DNA from 4 places in the Mesorhizobium calcicola genome. Region 2 is predicted to be linked to each of the others. Evidence: predicted binding sites of a transcription regulator. Region 2 holds the regulator's gene; each other region holds the start of a gene.
The links. Region 2 encodes PhoB, which activates phosphate uptake and scavenging genes when phosphate is short. Its sites were predicted from a motif close to TGTCATNNANCTGTCAT; they were not measured.
Positions count from the first base shown of each region.

Region 1 (3,196 bases), on a different contig from region 2:
TTGGTGATCCGTTTATCGGTCGAGGAGCAAGCATGACTGGTGCCATCCGCATCGCCATTATCGACGATCATCCCCTGTTTCGCGAAGGCGTGACGCGCAGCCTGACGGAAATCGGAGGCTTCGAGGTGGTTGGCGAGGGCGCCACGGCGCAGGATGCCGAACGCATCGTCTCGACAGTAAGGCCCGACATATTGCTGCTCGATATCTCGATGCCTGGCGGCGGCCTGGCCGCGGTTGCAAGCATCCTCGCCGACCATCCCGCCCAGAAGATCGTCATGCTGACTGTTTCGGAGGCCAATGCCGATGTGACCAGGGCCCTGAATGCGGGGGTACATGGCTATGTCCTCAAGGGTGTCGGATCGCGCGGGCTGGCCGAGATCCTGCACACCGTGGCGGCTGGCGAAAGCTATCTTTCGCCGACGCTGTCGGCCCGCCTGCTTTCGGATCTCCAGTCCCTGCAGCCGACCGACGGCATAGCGGACCGGCTGCGGCAACTCACCGAGCGACAGACAGAAATTCTGCGGTTGGTGGCGGAAGGGCTAAGCAACAAGGAAGTTGCCCTGCGGCTGGAGCTGCAAGAGAAGACCGTGAAGCATCACATGACCGGCGTGCTGTCGAAACTCAATGTGCGAAACCGCACCGAAGCGGCCTTGATGATGCGTGAGTTGCGCGACCGGGACCGAAACCATCCGTAGAGGGTGCCACCAACCCTGGAGCGGTCACCGTTTCACGCCAAACCGCTCGATCCTTGTTTAATGCAATTCCGAACGGAAACGGGGTGACAAAAACAAGGTCACCTCCGCCGGGGGCGGCGGAGGTGACGTGTGAAGCCGGCCGCTGCCTGTTGGCCAGCTTCACAAGGCCTTGAGGCGGCTGACATCCGCCGGCGTGGCCTGGCGATCGATGATCGTACGCCCGAGCGCATCCTCCATGCTGAAACGGCCATTATCGATCTTTTCCTTTATCCCGTCGGGATGCAGGACCGTGATCTTCTTGCCTTGCACGTCAACCTGGTCACCGGTCTTGGCGTTGACATGATGGCCGTTGCCACTGCTGTTCTGCCCGTGAGACTTGCCGCCGCCGCTGTTTCCGTTGCCGTTGCCGTTGCCGTTGTTGCCGCCGCCGCTGTTGCCACCACCACCGCCATTGCCGCCGCCGCCACCACCGCCATTGCCGCCGCCGCCGCCATTGCCGCCAGCCTGTGCGCTAGCGTCGTGGAGCCCCGGAGCGGAGCCGTGGAAGGCAAACTGATAGGGAGCGATGGTCAGCACCAGCGCGGCCGCCGATCTAAGCGCCAGCCGGCAACAACGGGTCGTGATCGATCTGTGCATCCTGATCTCCGTCGAGCTGGCGCGCCCACCGTCGACGTTGCAATCGCACAAGCATCGCCGAAAGAAGTGATCCCTGAAAGCCGCATCCGACCGTTGCGCTTGTCACCCAGGACCTTTGCAAGCGCAAGATTGGACTAAAGTCCCAAGCATATGCTAATAAATACCTCTTATGGACGGCGGCGGGCCCGCCATCGCCGACGGGAGCCTGACTTTCCTGACGCCCGGCGGCGGCCGACGCCGAACATCAAGTCACCTCCGCCGGGGGCGGCGGAGGTGACTTGTAGGCCCTCCAAGACCTTCATAAGGCCTGAAGACGACTGATATCGTCCGCCGTCGCGGGACGTTCGACAATCGTGCGGTCGAGTGCAGTGCCGGCGTTCACAAATGGCCGCCCATCCCCGAGATGGCGGCCTTGCCACGACCGATGCGATGCCGCCAAAAACCTTGCCGGGTCTGACAAGGGACGCTTTTCCCACGCTACGTGCTGCCCGCAGAATGCTTAGCCGACGGCGCGGAATGCCTGTTGTGTCTGAAAGGTCGCTTGATGTCACGAAAATGTGATCGGCCGACTATAAGGGGGTCGAACAGGCAACACGCTCCAGCCACCCCTAAAGCCAGAGGCAAGCCAGATGACCGAACACCGCTCCCCCGACGCCAAATTCCGCACCAGCCTGCTCGAGGAAAATGACGGCCCGGCCACCAACCCCACCGACAACCGCACCATGGGCGAGATCATCGCCGCGCGGTTCTCGCGCCGTGGTTTCCTGAAAGGCTCGCTGGCCGTCTCGGCCATTGCCGCCACCGTCAGCCCGCTGGCGCTGGTCAGCGCCGACCAAGCCCGGGCCGCCGAAGGCTCCGCCTTCGCGTTCGATGAACTGGAGGCCGGCATCGACGACACGCACCATGTTGCGCCGGGCTACGATGCCGACGTGCTGCTGCGCTGGGGCGATCCGCTGTTTGCCGATTCGCCGGAGTTCGACCCGACGAAACAGTCGGCGCAGGCCCAGGCGAGACAGTTCGGCTACAACAACGACTATGTCGGCTACATCGCGATCGACGGTTCGGCCGAACATGGCCTGCTGGTCGTCAACCACGAATACACCAATCCGCATCTGATGTTCCCGGGCATCGTCAAGATCGTCGACAAGGACGGCAAGAAGTCGGCGGACGTCGCACCGCTCAGCAAGGAACAGATCGACGTCGAGATGGCGGCGCATGGCGGCACCATCGTCGAGATCCGCAAGGTGTCGGGCAAATGGCAGGTGGTGCGCGACGGCAAGCTCAACCGCCGCATCACCTCCAACACCGAAATGGCGCTGTCCGGCCCGGTCGCCGGCCATGACCGCGTCAAGACCAATGCCGACCCGTCCGGCACGAAGGTTTTCGGCACCTTCAACAACTGCGCCGGCGGCGTCACGCCCTGGGGCACCTATGTGATGGCCGAGGAAAACATCCACGGCTATTTTTCCGGCGAATTGCCCGAGGGCCATAAGGAAGCCGCCAACTACAAGCGCCTCGGCATTCCCGAAGGGGCCTATGAATGGGCCGCGCACTATGACCGTTTCGACCTGGCCAAGGAGCCGAACGAGGCCAACCGCTTTGGCTGGATCGTCGAAGTCGATGTCAACGATCCGACCTCGACGCCGCGGAAGCGCACCGCCATGGGCCGCTTCAAGCACGAGGGCGCCGAGTCGATCGTCGCCAAGGATGGTCGCGTCGTCTTCTATCTCGGCGACGACGAGCGCTTCGACTACGCCTACAAGTTCGTCACCAAGGGGATTTTCAACGCCAACGACCATGCCGCCAACAAGGACCTGCTCGACGACGGCACGCTGCATGTCGCCAGGTTCGCCGAGGATGGCTCG
Region 1 covers NZ_JBHUGY010000020.1:135,275-138,470, reverse strand. Annotated here, with positions in the region: gene ACFSQT_RS12700 (sensor histidine kinase) at 1-36, shown strand, start outside; gene ACFSQT_RS12695 (response regulator) at 33-695, shown strand; gene ACFSQT_RS12690 (hypothetical protein) at 855-1,331, opposite strand; gene ACFSQT_RS12685 (PhoX family protein) at 1,961-3,196, shown strand, end outside.
Region 1: a site for PhoB is predicted at 1,877-1,893, ahead of ACFSQT_RS12685 (PhoX family protein). Genes of this name have one in related genera too.

Region 2 (3,196 bases):
CGACATGGATCAGATCGTTGAACAGAGCCTGAAGAAGGCGGCGATCTGGAACGAGGTCAAGGACCGCCTGCAGGAGCCCGGCACCGGCCTTTCCGGCGGCCAGCAGCAACGCCTGTGCATCGCACGTGCCATCGCCGTGTCGCCCGAGGTGATCCTGATGGACGAGCCCTGCTCGGCGCTCGACCCGATCGCCACCGCTCGCGTCGAGGAACTGATCGACGAACTGCGCCAGAACTACACGATCGTCATCGTCACCCACTCGATGCAGCAGGCGGCGCGCGTGTCGCAGCGCACGGCGATGTTCCATCTAGGCTATCTGGTCGAGGAGGGCGCTACCGACAAGATGTTCACCAACCCCGACGACAAGCGCACCCAGGACTACATCACTGGCCGCTTCGGCTGAGCTCAGGCATACGAGGACTAAGATCATGGGCGAACACACCGTCGCTTCTTTCGACGAGGATCTCGGACAGATCCGCAGGCTTATCAGCGACATGGGCGATCTCGCCAGCTCGATGGTCAGCGGTGCCACCAAGGCGCTGCTGAGTTCCGACAACGCCATGGCCCAACGCGTCGTCTCCGACGACGCGATCATGGACGCGCGCCAGCGCGAGCTCGACGACCGCGCCATCACACTGATCGCCAAGCGGCAGCCGATGGCCGACGATCTGCGCCATGTCGTCGGTTCGATCCGCATGGCCGGCGACCTTGAACGCATTGGCGACCTTGCCAAGAACATCGCCAAACGCGTCGGCACCGTCGGCCTAAGCGTCACGCCGCGCGACCTGTCGCACTCCATCGACACCATGGCGCAGCTGGTGCTGATCCAGGTGCAGGGCGTCATCGAGGAATATGCGGCGCGCGACGCCGAGGCCCTGGCGAAACTGCGCGCCGCCGACGAGCGCATCGACGTCAAGTACACCTCCGTGTTCCGCGAACTGCTGACCTACATGATGGAAGACCCGCGCAACATCACCGCGTGCACGCATCTTTTGTTCTGCGCCAAGAACCTCGAGCGCATCGGCGATCACGTCACGAACATCGCGGAAAATGCGTATTATGTTTTGACCGGCAAGCAGTTGCCCGCCAATCGTCCGAAGCAGGACGAGACGGCAATGTCCGCGCCGGCGGCATGACGACAGGGGTGACCAGTCGATGATCGCGCCACGCATCATGGTCGTGGAGGACGAGGAGCCGCTGGGTGTGCTGCTCCGCTACAATCTGGAGTCCGAGGGTTACCAGGTCGAGGTGGTGACGCGCGGCGACGAGGCCGAAATTCGCCTGCAGGAGAACGTCCCCGACCTTCTGGTGCTCGACTGGATGGTGCCCGCGGTTTCCGGCATCGAACTCTGTCGCCGGCTAAGAATGCGTCCCGAGACGGAGCGGCTGCCGATCATCATGCTGACCGCGCGCGGCGAGGAAAGCGATCGTGTGCGCGGCCTCTCCACCGGGGCCGACGATTATCTGGTCAAGCCGTTCTCGACGCCGGAGTTCATGGCCAGGGTCAAGGCGCTGCTGCGCCGCGCCAAGCCGGAAGTGCTGTCCAGCGTGCTCAAGGTCGGCGACATCGTGCTCGATCGTGAATCGCACCGGGTCTATCGCAAGAAGAGCGAGATCCGGCTCGGACCTACCGAATTCCGCCTGCTCGAATTCATGATGCGCCATCCCGGTCGCGTGTTTTCGCGCAGTCAGCTGCTCGACAATGTCTGGGGCGAGACGATCTATATCGACGAGCGTACGGTGGACGTCCACGTCGGCCGGCTGCGCAAGGCGGTCAACAATGGCCGCATGCCCGACGTCATCCGCACCATCCGGGGGGCGGGATACGCGATCCGCGAAGACTAGAGCTTGTCCCATCCCGATAAGAACGGGATGGGACTCCAAGATCAAAACTCCAGTCAGCAGGCAGTCGCCAATGCCGTGAAGAGGGTGGTTAGCGGACTTCGACTTCTCCCAACAGATGTTGCCGCCTCATCTCCTCTTCGACCCAGGCAGTAACGCGCCGGAGCTTTGAATGTTTGATGTCTCGCATGATCAGTTGCGTTGTGGCCGCATCGACCTCGCCGATATCAATTTCGCCCCAGCCGTTGGTTCGTAGGAAGCGGTAGACGTCCTCACCGAAGTTGCGAACACGATGGATGAGGCCGTAAAGCTCGGCCTGATCTATGTTGAAGTTGATCACCAACGAACGGGACATCAGCAGATCATACAGGCAGACACATTGCCAATTGATGTCCGCAATGGGTCGAACTCGGTCGTTCAGAATGATTGAGTTTCGCCCTGACCGTCAGGCAACGTTCTTTCCGGCACCCGTTCTTGCCTGCGCGCCCGGCGCGAAAATCTCCTGGTCGACGAAGGTCAGCGCGCGCATGGCGCAGCCTTCGCGGATCAGCGGCAGTTCGTTCGGCTCGGTGTCGAAGGAAATCGATTTCGAGTGCTGGCCGCCGGCGGTCTGGGCTATCGCCTCGCGCAAGGCAGGCTCGATCAGGTCGAAGGCCGCGGCGCTGACGCCGACCATTGCGACGGGCGCCGGATCGATCAGCGCGAACAGGCTGCCGAGACCGTAGCCGAGCGCCTCGCCGGCCTTGCGATAGGCCTCGCGCTCGGGTCCATCCCTTTCGCGCGCCGCGGTCGCCAGGGCGCGCATGTCAGCGTCACTGACATCGGCGACCGGCTCGGTGTCCTCGCCCAGCTGCCTTGCATTGCGCCAGATCGCGTAGTTGCCGGCATAGGCCTCGACGCAGCCGCGCCGTCCGCACCGGCACAGCGCGCCGTTCGGCCGATGGATCATGTGGCCGAACTCGCCGCCCGAGGAATGGGTGCCGGTGAACAGCTCGCCCTTCAGCACCAGGCCCATGCCGATGCCGTGCGACAAGAGGATGGCGATGAAATCGTCACGGTAGCGCTGCGGATCGCGCCAGCGCAGCGCCACCGCCATCATGTTGCAGTCGTTCTCCATGGTGGCGGGGATGCCGAACTCGTCTTCGAGTATGTCGGCGAAGGCGATATCGGTGTGTGGCGTGATCGGCGACCACAGCATGGCGCGGGCACGCGTGTCGGTGATGCCCTGGATCGCCAGCGCGATGCGGGCGACGCTGCGGACGTCGAGATCGGGATCCTCGATGCGGCGCCGCACGATGGCGACGCATTCGTCGATCAGCGCGTCGCGCGACATGGTCAGCGTGTCCAGCCGGCG
Region 2 covers NZ_JBHUGY010000061.1:36,045-39,240, reverse strand. Annotated here, with positions in the region: gene pstB (phosphate ABC transporter ATP-binding protein PstB) at 1-403, shown strand, start outside; gene phoU (phosphate signaling complex protein PhoU) at 429-1,136, shown strand; gene phoB (phosphate regulon transcriptional regulator PhoB) at 1,156-1,845, shown strand; gene ACFSQT_RS32485 (hypothetical protein) at 1,934-2,197, opposite strand; gene ACFSQT_RS32480 (ROK family protein) at 2,288-3,196, opposite strand, start outside.

Region 3 (3,196 bases), on a different contig from region 2:
GTTTCAGCGGCCGTCCGGCGGGCAGCCGCTCGTTGGGAAAGGTCATGACGAAGCGGCGCGAATAGAACTGCCGCGTCGTCTGCTTGAGATAACAGCGATTGGCGGCGAAGGCGCCATAGCGAGCAATATCCATGCCGAAGATGTCGGCTAGCGGCTCGCCATAAATCATCCACTCGGCCAGCGACTTGCCGACGCCGCCGCCCTGGCTGAAGCCGGCCATGACGCCACAGGCAACCCAGTAATTTTTCAGCCCGCGCACCGGCCCGACGATCGGATTGCCGTCCGGCGTGAAGGTGAAGGCGCCGTTGACCCATTTGCGGATACCGGCCGTCCTTAGGCACGGAAAGCGCTCATAGGCCTTGGACAGTTCCGGGCTGATGCGGTCGATGTCTTCCGGGATCAGCTCGATGCCGTAATCCCATGGCGCGCCATCCATGTTCCAGTGCTTCGGGTTCTGCTCGTAGACGCCGAGCAGCACGCCCTTGCGCTCCTGCCTGAGGTAGGAAAAGCCGTCGAGATCGACTGCAAGCCCGAGTTCCTTGTCGAGGGCGGCAACCTCCGGAATGTCCTCGGTGATGAAATAGTGATGCTCCATCGGCGTCACCGGCAATTCGACGCCGGCCATGCGGCCGAGCTGCTTTGCCCACAGCCCGCCGGCGTTGACGACATGCTCGGCCACGATCGTGCCTTGCTCGGTGATGACATCCCAGTGCCCGTCGGCACGCGCCTTCAACGCGACCACGCGGTTGCGCAGGATCACGTCGGCACCACGCTTTTTCGCGGCACCGGCATAGGCATGCGTCGCTCCATAAGGGTCGAGATGGCCTTCGTTGGAATCGTAGAGACCGCCGAGCACGTCGCTGACATCGACGATCGGGCAGATCTCCTTGATCTCTTCCGGTGTCACCAGGCGAGCCGTTTCGATGCCGACCGACTGGAACACGGCCCAGGCCGATTTCAGCCACTCCCAGCGCCGGGGATCGCTGGCGATGTTGACGCCGCCCGTCATGTGCAGACCCGCGTTCTGGCCGGATTCGGCCTCGATCTCGCGATAGAGCTTGATGGTGTAGTCCTGCAGCGCCGCGACGTTGGGATCGGCGTTCAGCGCGTGGAACCCGGCGGCCGCGTGCCAGGTCGAACCGGCCGTCAATTCGGCTCGCTCGATGAGCGCCACATCGCTCCAGCCGAAACGCGTCAGATGATAGAGCACCGAGGCCCCGACCACGCCACCCCCGATGACGACTGCGCGGTAATGCGACTTCAAGGCCTTCCCTCCACGACTAGTCCGAAGCCGGCACTCTATACGCACTGGACATAAGTGTCTAGTGCGATGAAAACACACTGCGCTTTGTCGACCTCAGCCTGAGGGAGTGATCAATTCTCTCGTGCGACCACACGCCTTTATCGGCGTGTGAAGAAGCCGGCGGCGTGCATCTCGCACTGTCACGCAAGCATCATGTTCACGCCGTAGACCGCTTTTCGGGGAGGCGCGCGCGGCATCATCGATGCCGCACCTCTTTCAGCTTTTCGCCTATCGGCCGCTCCGGCAAGCTTTGTCACAAAGAGGGATAATCCATGAAACACCTGTACCGAACCGCGTCGCTCGGCGTCGCGCTGGCATTGTTCACCGCCTTGACGCCGGCGCTCGCCGACAGCACCGCGACCGTCGGCGGTCTCGTCAACAAGGGCCTGGTTGGCGTCGGCCGCATGCCGGCCGCTCAGCGCGACAAGTTCGGCGAGACGTTTGGCTCCGGCTCCGGCATGGCGATCGACGCCGCTGGCTGGACGCATGACGCGGCTGGCTACAAGGGCTCGCTCTGGCTGCTGCCGGACCGCGGCTACAATGTCGCCGGCACCACCGACTACCGGCCACGCCTCAACACCATCGGCATCGAGTTTGCCCCGGTGGCGCCAGGTGCTGCACCCGCGGCCGGCCAGGAGCAGACGGGCGTCAAGGCAACGCTCACCGACACAATGCTTCTCACCGACGACAAGGGCGCCGATGCCACCGGTCTCGATCCGCTGTCGGATGTGCGCGCGGCAAGCGGCGACATGCCGATGCTGCCCACGGCCACCAACGGCAAGCTCGCCCTGGACAACGAGGCGATCGTGCGGCTGCCCGACGGCTCGATGTTCATCTCCGACGAATATGCCCCGAACATCTATCGGTTTTCCGCCGAAGGGCGCCTGCTGTCGGCGACCCAGCCGCCGGCGGCACTGGTGCCGATGCGCAAGGGAGCGCCGAATTTCTCCTCGGACAACCCCGGCCCGGGTGCTGCCGAGCCCGATCCGAAGGATCCCGACACCGGCCGTCAGAACAATCAGGGCCTGGAAGGCATGGCGATGACGCCGGACGGCAAGTTCCTGATCGCCGTGCTGCAGTCGGCGCCCCGGCAGGATGGCGGCGATTCCGGCGCGACGCGCCAGAATACGCGCGCGCTGGTCTATGACGCTTCCGACCTCGCCCATCTCAAGCTGGCGCACGAATATGTCTTGCCGCTGCCCGTGTTCAAGGATGCCAAGGACAAGACCAAGGTAGCGGCGCAGAGCGAGATCGTGGCCCTGTCCGACCAGACATTCCTGATGCTGACCCGCGACAGCGGCAATGGCCAGGGGGTGAAGGGCGACACCTCGCTGCTTCGCCGGATCAACATCGTCGATCTTTCCGCCGCGACCGACATCGCCGGTGGCGCCTTTGACGCCGCCGACAAGCCGGTGGCGCCCAAGGGCTTGCTCGACCCATCGGTGACGCCGGCCAAGCTGACGCCGTTCATCGACCTCAACGACAATGCCGAGCTCGGCCGCTTCGGCCTGCACAATGGCGCGCCGAACGACACCAACAACCTCTCGGAAAAGTGGGAAGCGATGTCGCTCGCCAGCGTGCTCGATCCGAAGCTGCCCGACGACTATTTCCTGTTCGTCGCCAACGACAACGACTTCCTCACCCAGGACGGCTTCCAGGTCGGCGCACCCTACAAGGCCGACGACGGCGCCAATGTCGACACCATGGTCCTGGTCTATCAGGTCACGCTTCCCGGCCTCGCCAAGAAGTAGCGACACCATGCAGGCGGACGCGCCAAGCGCGTCCGCCGAGCACCTACTTCAAAATCTCCGCGTCCCTTGGCACGCCTGCGTCGATCGGCTCCGCGGTCCTGTTCGACACGGCGGTGATCTTCGCGGCGGGCGACAGGTTCGC
Region 3 covers NZ_JBHUGY010000032.1:77,566-80,761, forward strand. Annotated here, with positions in the region: gene ACFSQT_RS22055 (GcvT family protein) at 1-1,264, opposite strand, end outside; gene ACFSQT_RS22060 (esterase-like activity of phytase family protein) at 1,576-3,054, shown strand; gene ACFSQT_RS22065 (L,D-transpeptidase) at 3,098-3,196, opposite strand, start outside.
Region 3: a site for PhoB is predicted at 1,442-1,458, ahead of ACFSQT_RS22060 (esterase-like activity of phytase family protein). Genes of this name have one in related genera too.

Region 4 (3,196 bases), on a different contig from region 2:
TACACCCCAAAATACCGCTTGCAATTCGCAATCAGTTTGCTAACAAGCAACTGCTTGCAAATCACAACTGGTTATGGAGGAGGCTTTCATGTCCAAACTTCGCGTCAATGCTTTCACCCTGTCGCTCGACGGCTATGGCGCCGGTCCGGATCAGGATCTGCAAAACCCGCTCGGTGTCGGCGGGGAAACCCTGCACAAATGGGCCTGGAGCACCCGCACCTTCCGCGAGATGTTCGGCGAAGAGGGCGGCGCGACCGGCACTGACGAGGACTTTGCGGCGCGCAGCTTCGAGAATGTCGGCGCCTGGATCCTCGGCCGCAACATGTTCGGACCGATCCGGGGCGAATGGCCTGACGACAGCTGGAAGGGCTGGTGGGGCGACAACCCGCCCTACCATGTGCCGGTTTTCGTGCTGACCCATCACAAGCGCGAACCGATCGTCATGGAGGGCGGCACGACCTTCCACTTCGTCACCGATGGCATCCATTCGGCGCTGGAACAAGCCAAAGCGGCGGCCGATGGCAAGGACGTGCGGGTCGGCGGCGGCGTCGCCACCATCCGGCAATATCTGCAGGAGAAACTGATCGACGAGATGCATCTGGCGATCGCGCCGGTGCTGCTCGGCGCGGGCGAGAATCTTTTCGCCGGCCTGGACATGCCGAAGCTCGGCTATCAATGCGCCGAACAGGTGGCGACAGCGCTCGCCACGCATGTGGTTATCAATCGGGTTTAAGTCAGGCTCCCCCTTCTCCCCCTGTAGGAGAAGGGGCGTTGGCGTTCTCAATACTTCTCCGGCACGTAGAGTTCGCGCGGCAGCGTCTGGCGCTCGTATTCCGGATTGAAGACGCGCTCGGGCAGCGTGATCTCCTCGTGCGGCACCTCTTCATACTGCATCTGCTTCAGCAGATGGTCGATGCAGTTAAGCTGCGCGCGCTTCTTGTCGTTGCCCTCGACGATGAACCAGGGCGCCTCCGGGATGTTGGTGCGGGCGAAGGTCTCTTCCTTGGCCTTGGTGTACTGCTCCCAGCGCACGCGCGACTGCAGGTCCATCGGCGACAGTTTCCACTGCTTCATCGGATCGTGGATGCGCATCAGGAAGCGCATCTGCTGCTCCTCGTCGGTGATCGAGAACCAGTATTTGACCACGGTGACGCCTGAGCGGACCAGCATGCGCTCGAACTCCGGCACGTCGCGGAAGAATTCCTCGACCTGATCGGGCTCGGCAAAACCCATCACCCGCTCAACCCCGGAGCGGTTGTACCAGGAACGGTCGAACAGCACGATCTCGCCGCCGGCCGGCAGATGCGGGACGTAACGCTGGAAATACCATTGCGACTGTTCGCGCTCGGTCGGCGCCGGAAGGGCGACGACGCGGCAGATGCGCGGATTGAGCCGCTGGGTGATGCGCTTGATGACGCCGCCCTTGCCGGCGGAGTCGCGGCCCTCGAAGATCACCACCAGCTTCTTCTTGTGATAGGCGACCCAGGACTGCAGCTTGATCAATTCGGACTGCAGGCTGATCAGGTCGCGAAAATACTGCATGCGATCGATCGAAGGCGGATGCGAGTTCTTATAGATCTTGGCGATCTCCATCGACAGCGCCGGCTCCGACATTTCGAGCTCATAGTCCTCGTCGAGCGTGTCGGCGAGCTCGGCTTCAAGCCAGTCCTTGGCAGGAGAATTCTGTTTTAGCTCGGTCATATCAGCTGCTCCGCTTGCAAACCCGTCGATCCACGTCCGGCGCCCAAACCCCTGGCCTGCGTTCCGAGTGGCAACACCTGAGCCGACTTCAATATAGACCGGCAATGACGGTTTTATTGCAGCCTGAACGGGATCACCGCCGCTGCAAATCCCGCGAGGCATGATCGATCCGTCGTCGTGGCATGGCGACAGGCGGTCAAAATTGTCCTACAAATACCTGCCACTTTCGGAGGTGCCCTTCCCCAGCACCCCTTCCCCCAAAGCAATCGCGAGGAATGACATGGAATACCGCACCCTCGGCCGTTCCGGCTTGAAAGTTTCGACACTGACCATGGGCACCATGACCTTCGGCGGCGCCGGCGCGTTTTCGGCTGTCGGCAAGACCGACCTCGACGAGGCACGCCGGATGATCGATCTCTGCATCGATGCCGGCATCAACCTCATCGACACCGCCAATGTCTATTCGAACGGCATTTCCGAAGAAATGATCGGCGAGGCGCTCGGCGGCAAGCGCAAGGGCGACGTGCTGATCGCCTCCAAGGCGCGGATGCGGATCGGCAACGGCCCCAACGATGAAGGCCTGTCGCGCTATCACCTGATCCGCGAATGCGAGAAGAGCCTGAAGCGGTTGAAGACCGACGTCATCGACATCTACTTCCTGCACGAATGGGACGGCACGACGCCGCTTGAGGAAACCCTAGCCGCGCTCGACACGCTGGTTGCCCAGGGCAAGATCCGCTATGTCGGCTGCTCCAACTATTCCGGCTGGCAAGTGATGAAGGCGCTCGGTATCAGCGACAGCCATCACCAGCCGCGCTTCGTCACCCAGCAGATCCACTACACGCTGGAAGCGCGCGAGGCGGAATATGAATTGCTGCCGATTTCGGTCGACCAGGGCCTCGGCGTGCTGGTCTGGAGCCCGCTCGCCGGCGGATTGCTGTCCGGCAAATACCGCCGCGACAGCCCCACCGCCCGCCAGCGCGCCGGCTGGTCCGAGCCGCCGATCCGCGACGAGGACCGGCTCTGGCGGATCGTCGATGTCCTTGTCGAGATCGGCACGCAGCACGGCGTGTCGGCAGCGCAGGTGGCACTGGCCTGGCTGCTTGGCCGACCGGCCGTCAGTTCGCTGGTGATCGGCGGCAGGAGCGAAACGCAATTCCGGGACAATATCGCAGCGGCAAGCCTGGTGCTCACCGGCGAGGAGCGTGAACGGCTCGACGCGGTCAGCCGGCCGCCTTTGCTCTATCCCTACTGGCACCAGCAGCTGACGGCAAAGGACCGCTTCGGCGCCGCCGATCTGGTTATTGACCGAAGCGGCGTGTGAAACACCGATCTCCACGGGAAGCCGGCGGACGATGCCCGCCGGCTTCTATCCGATGATATAGCGCCAGACCTCGGCGTCGGGTTTGAACTGCCCGCTGAGCACGAAATATTTGTAGAGCACGAGCAGGGAGATCGCCTGTTCGGCCTGCTCGTTGGCGAATGTCCGGCAATA
Region 4 covers NZ_JBHUGY010000080.1:193,106-196,301, forward strand. Annotated here, with positions in the region: gene ACFSQT_RS39400 (dihydrofolate reductase family protein) at 89-733, shown strand; gene ppk2 (polyphosphate kinase 2) at 781-1,701, opposite strand; gene ACFSQT_RS39410 (aldo/keto reductase) at 1,982-3,025, shown strand; gene ACFSQT_RS39415 (glycosyl transferase family 90) at 3,071-3,196, opposite strand, start outside.
Region 4: a site for PhoB is predicted at 1,806-1,822, ahead of ppk2 (polyphosphate kinase 2). Genes of this name have one in related genera too.